Regions from separate parts of the Dongia soli genome, predicted to be linked through region 2. Evidence: predicted binding sites of a transcription regulator. Region 2 holds the regulator's gene; the other holds the start of a gene.

Region 1 (5,596 bases), 140 kb from region 2:
GGTCCGCGCGTCATGCAGCCGGCGGGCGAGGGCGTTATACAGCGTCTCGATCACCAGGGTCGATTTTCCGCCCCCCGAAACGCCCGTCACGCACGTAAAGGTGCCGAGCGGAATATCGACGCTGACATTCTTCAGATTGTTGCCGCGAGCTCCGACGATGCGCAGCTGCGCTTCCTTGCCGGCCCCTTTTCGCCGCTCGCTCGGCACCGCGATCTGTTTCCGGCCGCTGAGATACTGCGCCGTCAGGCTGTTGCTTTTCATGACTTCGGCCGGGGTGCCTTCCGACACCACTTCACCGCCATGGATGCCGGCTGCCGGTCCCATATCGATCAGGTAATCGGCGCTGCGGATGGCATCTTCATCATGCTCGACTACCAGCACGGTATTGCCGAGATCGCGCAATCGCTTGAGGGTTGCCAGCAGCCGGTCATTGTCGCGCTGGTGCAGGCCGATCGAGGGTTCATCGAGCACATAGAGCACGCCGGTCAGGCCTGAACCGATCTGTGAGGCGAGCCGGATACGCTGGCTCTCACCGCCCGAGAGCGTGGCCGAGGCACGGCTCAGCGTCAGGTAATCGAGACCCACGCTGTTGAGGAAACCAAGCCGTTCATTGATTTCCTTGAGAATGCGATAGGCAATGTCACGCTGCTTCGTCGTCAGTTTCTTGTTGAGCCCGCCAAACCATTCGCCCGCCTGGGCGATCGACATATCGGTCACCTGGGCAATGTTCAGCTTGTCAATCTTCACCGCCAGCGCTTCCGGCTTCAGGCGCTGGCCGCCGCAAGCCTCGCAGGGACTGGTCGACTGGAAGCGGCCCAGTTCCTCCCGCACCCAGGACGAATCCGTTTCCCGGAAGCGCCGATCCATGTTCGTTATCACGCCCTCGAACGGCTTGGTGGTCTTGTAGCTGCGCACACCGTCATCGAAGGTCATGGTGACGGCTTCCTCGCCCGAACCGAAGAGGATGATGTCGCGGATCTTCTTCGGCAGCTCTTCCCAGGGTTTTGTAACGCTGAACTTGTAATGCCGCGCCAGGCTGTCGAGCGCCTGCATGTAATATTGCGATGAGGAATTAGCCCAGGGCGCGATGGCACCTTGGCGCAGGCTCTTACCCTCATCCGGCACCACCATGTCGGGATCGAAATAGAGCTTGTTGCCGAGGCCATCGCAGACCGGGCAGGCGCCGAAGGGATTGTTGAATGAGAAAAGACGCGGCTCGATTTCATCGATCGTGAAGCCGGAAACCGGGCAGGCGAAGCGGGCCGAGAACATAATGCGCTCGCCGCCTTTATCGGCCGGATCGGCGTAGAGCAATCCATCCGAAAGCCCGAGCGCCGTTTCCACACTGTCCGCAAGGCGCGTTTGGATACCGTCGCGCACGACCACGCGGTCGACCACGACTTCGATATCATGCTTCAGCTTTTTGTTGAGCGTCGGCACCTCATTGATCTCATAGATCGTGCCGTCGACCCGCACGCGCTGGAAACCGCGCTTCTGCAGATCCTGGAACTCCTTTTTGTATTCGCCCTTGCGGCCGCGTGCGATCGGCGCCAGCAGATAGAGCCTGGTTCCTTCCGGCAGCGCCATGATGCGGTCGACCATCTGACTGACCGTCTGGCTTTCGATCGGCAGGCCGGTCGCGGGCGAATAGGGGATACCGACCCGGGCATAGAGCAGGCGCAGATAATCATAGATCTCCGTCACCGTGCCCACGGTCGAGCGCGGATTTTTGGACGTCGTCTTCTGCTCAATCGAGATGGCCGGCGAAAGGCCCTCAATGGAATCGACATCCGGCTTCTGCATCAGTTCCAGGAACTGCCGGGCATAGGCGGAAAGCGATTCGACGTAGCGCCGCTGGCCTTCGGCATAAATCGTGTCGAAGGCGAGGGAGGATTTGCCCGAACCGCTGAGACCGGTAATCACCACCAGCGAATCACGCGGGATATCGACATCGACATTCTTCAGATTGTGTTCGCGGGCGCCCCGTACCGAGATTTTCGCGCCGTCTACTGCCTTCGCCATGCCTGATCCGATCCTTCAAACCCGCTGGTCATACCGGCTTCCGGGAGGGTTCCGGCCGCCGGTCGGCGACTATCGCCGAAAAAGAACAAAAGTGGAAGATGGCCTGATGAGATTCGGGCCGCACTGAGGTAATGTGAGGCATGCAGAATTAGGCTAAGGCCCGGAAATTCACGGCTTTTCCGCCTAAATACCGGTAATCGGCCTGTACGTATCTTTGCTGCTGACTTTCACCGGCCATCAGTGTTAAGTCAGCCTCATAAATGGAAACCATGACAACGCAATTCCAGACAGGGCAAATCAAATGGCAGGCAGCGTCAATAAAGTCATCCTGATCGGCAATCTGGGGCGGGACCCGGAAATCCGCACCACCCAGGACGGAACGCGGGTCGCCAACCTGTCGATCGCGACCTCGGAAACCTGGCGAGACAAGGGTTCGGGCGAACGGCGCGAGAAGACCGAATGGCACCGGGTGGTGGTGTTCAACGATCGCATCGTCGATGTGGCCGAACGCTATCTGAAGAAGGGCGCCACGGTCTATATCGAAGGCCAGTTGCAGACCCGCAAGTGGACCGACCAGAGCGGCGTCGAGAAGTACACGACCGAAGTCGTGCTGCAGAAATATCGCGGCGAACTGACCATGCTCGGTGGCCGCGGCGAAGGCGGCGGCATGGGCGGCGAGCCTGATTCCGGTTACGGCAATGGCGGCAGTGGCTATGGCGGCGGTAGCGGGGGCGGTGGGTTCGGCGGCGGCTCGGGCGGTGGTGGCCGTTCCGGCGGCGGCGATCTCGACGACGATATTCCGTTCTGAGCTTCGGCAAATCCATGAAAAAGGCCGGAAGGCAATCGCTTCCGGCTTTTTCTTTGCCCGGAGGTTCTACGAGTTCACGGATGCGTGCGCCATAAGGCGACGAAATTCTGCAATTCCGCCGTATTAAGATCCGAGATGGCCCAGAGGGTCATATCCTTTTCCTGCCAGTGAATAATGTTATAGCCCGCTCGCTCCAGGAGTTGTGGGGGCTCGGAAGCTCCGTCAGCCGGCCAGACCAGGACATTGATCAGATGCTGCCCGCCGCGATAGACGAGGGCCGCAATCTCGCGGTTCTTGAGATAATCCAGCCGGCCGCCTTCCAGCGGGAAACCTTGATCGGCGAGGTTCTTAATTGGCGGCGCGAAATCGATTTTGCCGTCGAACCAAGGCTTCACATTGTGCTGATTGTTGGAGGCGATATCGACCAGATGGCCGGGCTGAAGCGAGCGGATATGGTTTTCCATGACCAGATCGGCAATATCGCCGGAGGGGACCGGCTGGATCAGCATGAGCACCGCAACGGTCGCGACCGCCGCACCGAGGCCGAATCCGACCAAGGACCGCCACCAAGCCAAAAGGCCGCCAGTCCCCGTCGCACTGGGCCGCGGATGTGTGACGACCGGGACCATGCCGGCGACGGCCAATTGCCGGTCGAGGCGGCGACGCAAGGCGTCCGAAGCAGAATGATAAGTCGCTCCCCTGCGCAGGGCATTACGAGTGTCCGACAATTGTGCCCAGGCTTCTCGGCAATAGGGACAGGTTTCGCGATGCGTGACGAGTGCGGCGGATTGCTGAGCATCAAGCTCCCCGTCGAAATCGGCTTGAACGAGCAAGACCTTGTCGCAATTTTCCCTGGTACTCATGATACAGACGCTCCGGCCGAAGCCTTGCTCAACAATCTCCGGGCTCGCCATAACCGCGACATGACTGTGCCAATCGGTGCTTCGATGATCTCGGCGATTTCCTTGTAACTCAGTTCCTCCAACTCCCGCAGGATCACGCATTCCCGTAATTCCAAGGGCAGTTGTTGTAGCAGCGCGTCGATCTGGCGCTGCGCTTCGCTACGGATCAAGTGGACTTCCGGATCGTCCGCCGGATCGGCGAGCTCGGCATTCTCACCTGCTTCCTCGGCATTCTCGCCCAGTCTCACCAGATGAATGCCCCGTTTCTTCTTCAGGGCGCCATAGGCGGCATTGCGGACAATCTGCAAAAGCCAGGCGCGGGCATTTGTGCCCCGGAAGGATGGGAAATAGGAAAAGGCACGCAACAAGGCCTCCTGCACCACATCTTCCGCATCGGTCGGATCGCGCAAAATCCAGCGCGCTAAATTATGCGCCGCGTCGAGATGCACCAGGACTTCAGCCTGAAAACGCTGAGAGTCTGGACGGCCGGCCACGTTCAGGACCCGGCCGTGAGATAACAGTTACCGATCGGTGTCGGCAGTGATCTGCATATGAACATGTCTGACCCAGTTCACTTGGTCCTGGACGATTAGATCATGCGGCGCCTCGATTTATTCTCGATCGAGAGTCAAAAAATGCAAAAAAAACAAGAATAAAATTCTCTCCCGTTTTGCAGAATAACGCCGGTACCCGGGTGATCTCCGTCTTTAGCAGATCCAACAGTGGATCGGATGCGGGAGGCTGGAGATGAACGAATCTGTAACATTTGATGCACCGCGGAGCTCGGACGAACGGCAAGGCACAAACCGGCGTGGCTTTCTGAAGTGCGGCCTTTGGGCGGGGACCGGTGTTGTCTGGATGATGAGCGGGGGCATTCTGAGATCGGTGAGCCTTGATCTCGTGGATACCGCCATGGCAGATGCCGCGAGCTTCAGCTTCGTGCAGATCAGCGACAGCCATATCGGCTTCAACAAGGCCCCCAACCCCGATCCGGCGTCAACTTTCCAACAAGCTCTCCAGCGGATCAAATCACTTCCGGCTCAGCCGGCTTTCATGATTCATACCGGTGACGTCAGTCACCTGTCCAAGCCCGATCAGTTCGACACAGCCGAGCAAATCATCAAGGAAACCGGCTTGGAGACACATTACGTTCCCGGTGAGCATGACATCCTGATTGACGATGGCAGACCGTTCTTCGAGCGTTTTTCCAAGAGTAGCGATGGCTGGTACAGCTTCGATCAAGGCGGGGTACATTTCATCGCATTGGTGAATGTTCTTGGCTTCAAATCAGGCGGCTTCGGCCATCTCGGCGAGGAACAATTGGCTTGGTTGCAAAGCGACCTCAAGGCGCGGTCCGCGAGCACACCGATCGTTGTTTTCACCCATATTCCGCTCTGGATGGTCTATGACAAATGGGGCTGGGGCACCGATGATGCCGCGCAAGCGATGAGTTATCTGAAGCCGTTCGGCTCGGTGACCGTGCTCAATGGGCATATCCACCAGGTGATGCAAAAAATCGAAGGCACGGTCAGTTTCCACACGGCCTATTCGACGGCCTATCCACAGCCCGCTCCCGGCTCGGCCCCCAATCCAGGGCCGATGAAGGTCGATGCCGGCCGTCTCAAGTCGCTACTTGGGATTCGCAACGTCAACTTGCTATCGAGCACGCAGCCCCTGGCAATCATCGACACGCCGTTAAGCGCCTGAAGGAGAGCCTCATGCCGATCAATAGAGCATACCGGCTGGGAAACAGCGCTATCATCGCCTGTCTTTTGCTGACGTCGCATCTCGCTTATGCCGTGATGCCGGACGGCATGGAGATGCCGCCTTTGGCGCCGGGTGGCGTCCCCGCCGCCGCGTCATC
Region 2 (5,596 bases):
CCTGTCCCAATTTGACGCTATTGGTGTCGACGAATTGCCGCACCGCAGCTTCAATTGCCGCAGCGGTCCATTCAGTGAGGTGCGTGAGTTCAGCATGCAGCTTTGTCAGTAAGCCGACAGCTTCCGCCGTCAGCAGCGCCTTTGCTTTGTCTGCCATCGGCAATGGCCGCTCGGCGATATAGAAGGCGGCATTCTCTGCCAATTCCTTCAACGTCTTCGCGCGAGCTTTGAGCCCGGGCATGCCTTTTACTAAGCGCTCGGTGGCTGCGTTGTCGCCGGCGACGCCGAGACGGGCCGCAATATCGACGGCAAGCTCCCGATCGTCGGTTTCACGCAGGTAATGCGCGTTGAGATTGTCGAGTTTTGCATAGTCGAAACGCGAGGCCGAGCGGCCCACTGCGGGAAGGTCGAACCATTCGATCGCTTGCCGGGTCGAAATGATTTCGTCATCGCCATGGGACCAGCCGAGGCGCATCAGATAATTCCGCAGTGCCGCGGGCAGATAGCCAAGGTCGCGATAAGCATCGACACCGAGGGCGCCGTGGCGCTTCGACAACTTCGCCCCGTCGGGACCGTGGATGAGTGGGATATGGGCAAAGCTCGGGCAATCCCATCCCATCGACTGGTAGATCTGCATCTGCCTGAAAGTGTTGGTGAGATGGTCATCGCCACGGATCACATTGGTGATGCTCATGTCATGATCGTCCACCACGACCGACAGCATGTAAGTCGGCGTTCCGTCGCCGCGCAGCAACACCATGTCGTCGAGCTGCTCATTGGCGACGCGTACCTCGCCTTGCACCTGATCGGTCAGGACGGTTTCCCCCGTGGTGGGCGCCTTCAGGCGAACCACCGGTTTGACGCCGGCCAGCGCGTCCTTGGGATCTCGATCTCGCCACCGACCGTCATAACGGATGGGTTTGCCGGCCGCCCGGGCGGCCTCACGCATCTGCTCCAGTTCCTCGGGCGTGCAATAGCAATAATAGGCTTTGCCGGCCGCCAGCATTTGATGGGCGACCTCTGCGTGACGCCCGGCGCGGGCAAACTGGAACACCGTTTCGTCGTCCCAATCGAGACCGAGCCATTTCAAACCATCGATGATCGCTTCGATGGCAGCTTCGGTGGATCGCACACGGTCGGTATCTTCGATACGCAAGCGGAAGACACCGCCGTGATGCTTGGCATAAAGCCAGTTGAAAAGGGCCGTGCGGGCACCGCCGATATGCAGGAAACCGGTGGGTGAGGGGGCGAAACGGGTAACGACGGTCATGGGTGGGATCATGCTTTGTCAGGTGAAGGATTGCGACGGTCTTAGCATATTTTTGCCCGGGCGTGGCAACTGGCTGTGGCGCGACTGGATCGCATTTGCTACAGCTTTGGCGGGAGGATTTCAGCCATCATGCGCGCGGTATCATTGCTGGCGATAGGCCATGGCCAGATCGTCGCCCAGCGCGAAAACTGGCCGTGCTGGTTGGCCGTCGTCCTCGGCTGTGGGATCGCTTGCTACTTCTCTTTGCCGGTTGAACCGCCGCTCTGGCTGCCCGCTATCTTCTGTGCCTTGGGTTTTGGCGGCGCCATCTTTTTCGGTCTGTCCGCACATGCCCGCATCCTATTCTGGCCAGCGCTGTTTTTTGGCGTGCTTTGCCTCGGCTTTGCCGACATGACCTATCGCACTTTATCAGCAACCCCGCATATGCTCGCCGAAGATCTGCCGGGCGCCTATGTCAGCGGCCGTGTTGCCAGGACCGAGCCGTTGCCGAACGGATTGCGTCTGACACTGTCGCCGGCTTTTCTCGGGCACGATGCGGAAGATGACGGCGCAGAGCCTTTTTCATTGCGGATCACGGTTCTGCGTCCCGTTGGCGATATCGTTCCGGGCGATTGGGTCCGGCTGCGGGCTGATTTGCGTCCACCTTCGCCGCCTCCGGCACCAGGCGCTTACGATTTCCGCCGCCAGGCATTCTTCGATGGCCTGGATGGAACCGGCTTTGCCTTCCGCGCCTTCAAGCAGGAATCTGCTGAAGGCCGACAAGCGACCAGCTTTTTTGACACCTACGACGATTGGGCGGATACGCTGCGCCAGAGGATTGGCGATCGTATTTCCGCTGTCCTGCCGGGGCCGCCTGGTGCATTGGCGATTGCATTGGTCGTCGGTAATCAAACGGCGTTGCGCAAGGCAGATCTCGATGCGATGCGAGATTCCGGTTTGGCTCATCTGCTGTCCATTTCCGGACTGCATATCAGCCTGGCGGCCGGATTGATGTTCTTCTCCACACGGTTCCTGCTGGCGCTTTTCCCCTGGCTCGCCTTGCGAGCCCCCATCAAGAAATGGGCGGCGGTCATGGCGCTCGCGGGCGCTTTCTTTTACGCCATCCTTGCCGGGGCAACCGTGCCGACGCAGCGTTCCGTCATCATGACCGGCATCGTTTTCGGTGCCATCTTGCTGGACCGTTCGCCGATTTCCCTGCGCCTGGTTGCCTGGTCGGCGATCATGCTGTTGCTCTGGCAGCCCGAAAGCCTGATCGGCCCCAGCTTTCAGATGTCTTTCGCTGCGGTGCTGGCTCTGGTCGCTGTTTTCGATGCTCTCCGGCAACCGCTTCTGTCACTGCGCCGCCGCGTGACTGCGCCGCCGGCAGATATTGGTGGACGCGTGCTATCTTATGGTGGCCAAGGGTTATTCTGGCTCGCGACCATGGTGCTGAGTAGCCTGGCGGCGAGCCTCGCCACAGCGCCCTTCGGCCTCTATCATTTCAATCGTCTGCAGTTCTATGGCATTGCCGCTAATATGCTGGCGGTGCCAATCACCGGTTTCCTGATCATGCCGGCGGCGGTCATCGCTCTATTGCTCATGCCGTTGGGGCTAGATGGACCGGCCCTCCATGTCCTTGGCTGGGGCTGCGCGGCGGTCTTATGGGTTGCTCATACGGTGCAGGATTGGCCGCAAGCGGTCACGGCGATTCCAACCATGCCGTCATGGGGCCTCATTGCCGCGACGACCGGCTTTTTGTGGCTCTGCTTGGGCAAAGGAAAAGCACGCGCACTGGGTTTGGCCGGCTTTGCCTTGATGGTGATTTCAATCTTTATCCAACCAGTGCCGGATGTGTTTATTTCTGCATCGGGCCGGTTGCTGGCAATGCGAGGGCCCGATGGACAATTGGGCGTTTCCAGCAATCGCAGCGAAAAGCTGGTTCGCGAGACGTGGCTGCGACGTGTCGGGCAGGATAAGAGCGCAACCTTCGAAAAGTTGGCAACGACACAGAACTGGATTAGCTGCAGCTATCCTGACATGTGTGAAGGTGAGATCGCAGGGCGGCGCTTTTTCTTCGACCTGGGCCGCGTTCCAAGTCCAGTCGATTGTACCGCGGCGGATCTGATCATCGTGCCCCAGCGCTGGGTCCGCTGCCCGCCTGGGAATGCAGCAACAATAATCGACCGCCGGATCTTTCGAAGCTCCGGTGCTATGACCTTGAGGATTGAAAACGGCGCAGTTCAAATCGACAGTGTTGCCGCATCGATTGGCAAGCGCCCTTGGTCCGCTTATCAGCTAATCGGTATTGATGAAGACCAACGGTCGGCATCAGGCAGCATGGCTTCGGAGAACGAAGACCCGCCCGGTGGTGACGATGCCGGCGACTAAAGCCTGAGCCGTCGCAAACCGGCCGTCGGATGTTGCCGACGGCCCCGTTTACCTCAATAACGGCGCATCAATCCGATCAGGCGACCTTGGATACGGACGCGATCCGGGCCGAAGATGCGGGTTTTATGCGCCTGGTTGGCCGGTTCCAAGGCGATTGAATCGCCTTTGCGGCGCAGTCGCTTCAGGGTCACCTCATTATTGTCGATCAAGGCCACCACGATGGTGCCATTCTCGGCCGTCTCGCAGCGTTCGATCACCACCGTATCGCCATCTTGGATACCGGCATCAACCATTGAATCGCCTTCAACCGTAAGGGCGTAATGCTCGCCGCGACCGAGCAAAGCCGGCGGCACATCGATGCCGGCGGCATTGTCACGCAAAGCCTCGATCGGTGTACCGGCCGCGATCTTGCCATAAAGCGGCAACTGCACCGTCTGGCTGGCCGAGGCGACGACGGCGCCGGAGATCGACGGCGTGAAATCCCCATGGATGACATTCGGAGCAAAGCCGCGGCGGTCGTCCTTCACGCGCTCTTCCTTGGCCGGCTTCGCAGCGACCGGCGCCTTCCGCTGATCTTCCGCCAGCCGCATGATTTCCAGGGCGCGGGCGCGGTGTGGCAGGCGCCGGATGAAGCCGCGTTCCTCCAGTCCGGTGATCAGCCGATGCACCCCGGATTTCGACTTAAGCCCAAGCGCTTCCTTCATTTCATCGAAGGAAGGGGAGATCCCGGTATCGGCCAGCCGTTCCTGAATGAACTGCAGCAGTTCCCGCTGTTTGCGCGTCAGCATTCGAGCTCCTTTGTCGGCCCTTTAGCATGTAACTCTTGAGCGCGTCGTCCTTCGATGTCGTTTGGACTCCGAGAACAAAGCAACAACATATGGTATGTTCTAGTTTAGTTCCGGGGAAAGGTCAAGGCCGCCTTGGAGGCCTCTAAAGGCTGACGGCACCCCCGCCCAAGCGGATGATTTCGACTTCGCTACCGGTAACTGCGGCGGGAGCATGGGGCGGACGAAGGACCAACGCGTCGGCCTTGGCGAGCAGGCTGATCAGTGAACTGTCCTGAAGGTTGAAAGGCGTGGCGATCAGGCGACCATCCTCATCGCGCGTCAGGCTGGCCCGCAGATAATCCTGGCGCAGATCATTCGCCGGCAGGTCGCGGCCAAGCGCGGCATATTCGGTTGCTATCCGATCCTCCTGACCCAGCATGCGAGCGATGGCCGGGCGCACGAAAAGCAGCGCCGTCACCAGAGCCGATGTCGGATTGCCGGGCAGGCCGATGACCTTCAAATCACCGAGCCGACCGAACATCACCGGCTTGCCCGGCCGCATGGCGATTTTCCAGAAATCGAGCTGAATGCCTTTTTCCTGCAGGATCCGTTGGACCAAATCATAGTCGCCAACCGACGCACCGCCGATCGTCACCAGAAGATCGCAGCCACGCGCGCCATCGATCATGGCCGAGAGACGCTCCGGTTGATCGGGCGCATTGCCGAGATTGAGCACCTGGGCGCCACTTGCGGCTGCGAGGGCGGCGAGGGTATAGCCGTTGGACGCCACGATCTTGCCTGGCGACAAGGCCTCGCCAGGATTCACCAATTCATCGCCGGTCGAAAGAATGGCGACGCGCGGCCGCCGGGTGACGGTGAGCCACGGCCAATTCATGGCCGCCGCAAAGCCGATGTCGCGGGCGGTGAGGCAGCGTCCCGGCGACAAGCCGATATCTCCGGATTTAAAATCCAGGCCGCCTTGGCGGACATGCTGGCCATTGCGAAAACGCGGATCCGTCAGTGCAACGGTATCGCCAGCACGTATCGCGTTTTCCTGGATGACGACGCTATCGGCCCCCTCCGGCAGCATGGCGCCGGTAAAGATACGGGCCGCTTCTCCGGCTTCAATCGGCCGCTGTGGCGCATGGCCGGCCGGGATCTCCATGGTGACGCGCAAAGAAACCGACTGGGC

What was found. Region 2 encodes LexA, which represses DNA repair genes until DNA is damaged. Its sites were predicted from a motif close to ATGTTCTANTTTGGTTC; they were not measured.
Region 1: uvrA (excinuclease ABC subunit UvrA) is a predicted target of LexA. The motif match lies at 2,106-2,122, and genes of this name have one in related genera.

The regions. Positions count from the first base shown of each region.
Region 1 is NZ_JAXCLW010000002.1:752,020-757,615, reverse strand. Features, by position in the region: gene uvrA (excinuclease ABC subunit UvrA) at 1-2,022, opposite strand, end outside; gene ssb (single-stranded DNA-binding protein) at 2,324-2,830, shown strand; gene SMD27_RS09975 (anti-sigma factor family protein) at 2,905-3,693, opposite strand; gene SMD27_RS09970 (sigma-70 family RNA polymerase sigma factor) at 3,690-4,226, opposite strand; gene SMD27_RS09965 (metallophosphoesterase family protein) at 4,645-5,439, shown strand; gene SMD27_RS09960 (cupredoxin domain-containing protein) at 5,451-5,596, shown strand, end outside.
Region 2 is NZ_JAXCLW010000002.1:608,091-613,686, forward strand. Features, by position in the region: gene gltX (glutamate--tRNA ligase) at 1-1,270, opposite strand, end outside; gene SMD27_RS09320 (ComEC/Rec2 family competence protein) at 1,400-3,637, shown strand; gene lexA (transcriptional repressor LexA) at 3,691-4,425, opposite strand; gene SMD27_RS09330 (molybdopterin molybdotransferase MoeA) at 4,568-5,596, opposite strand, start outside.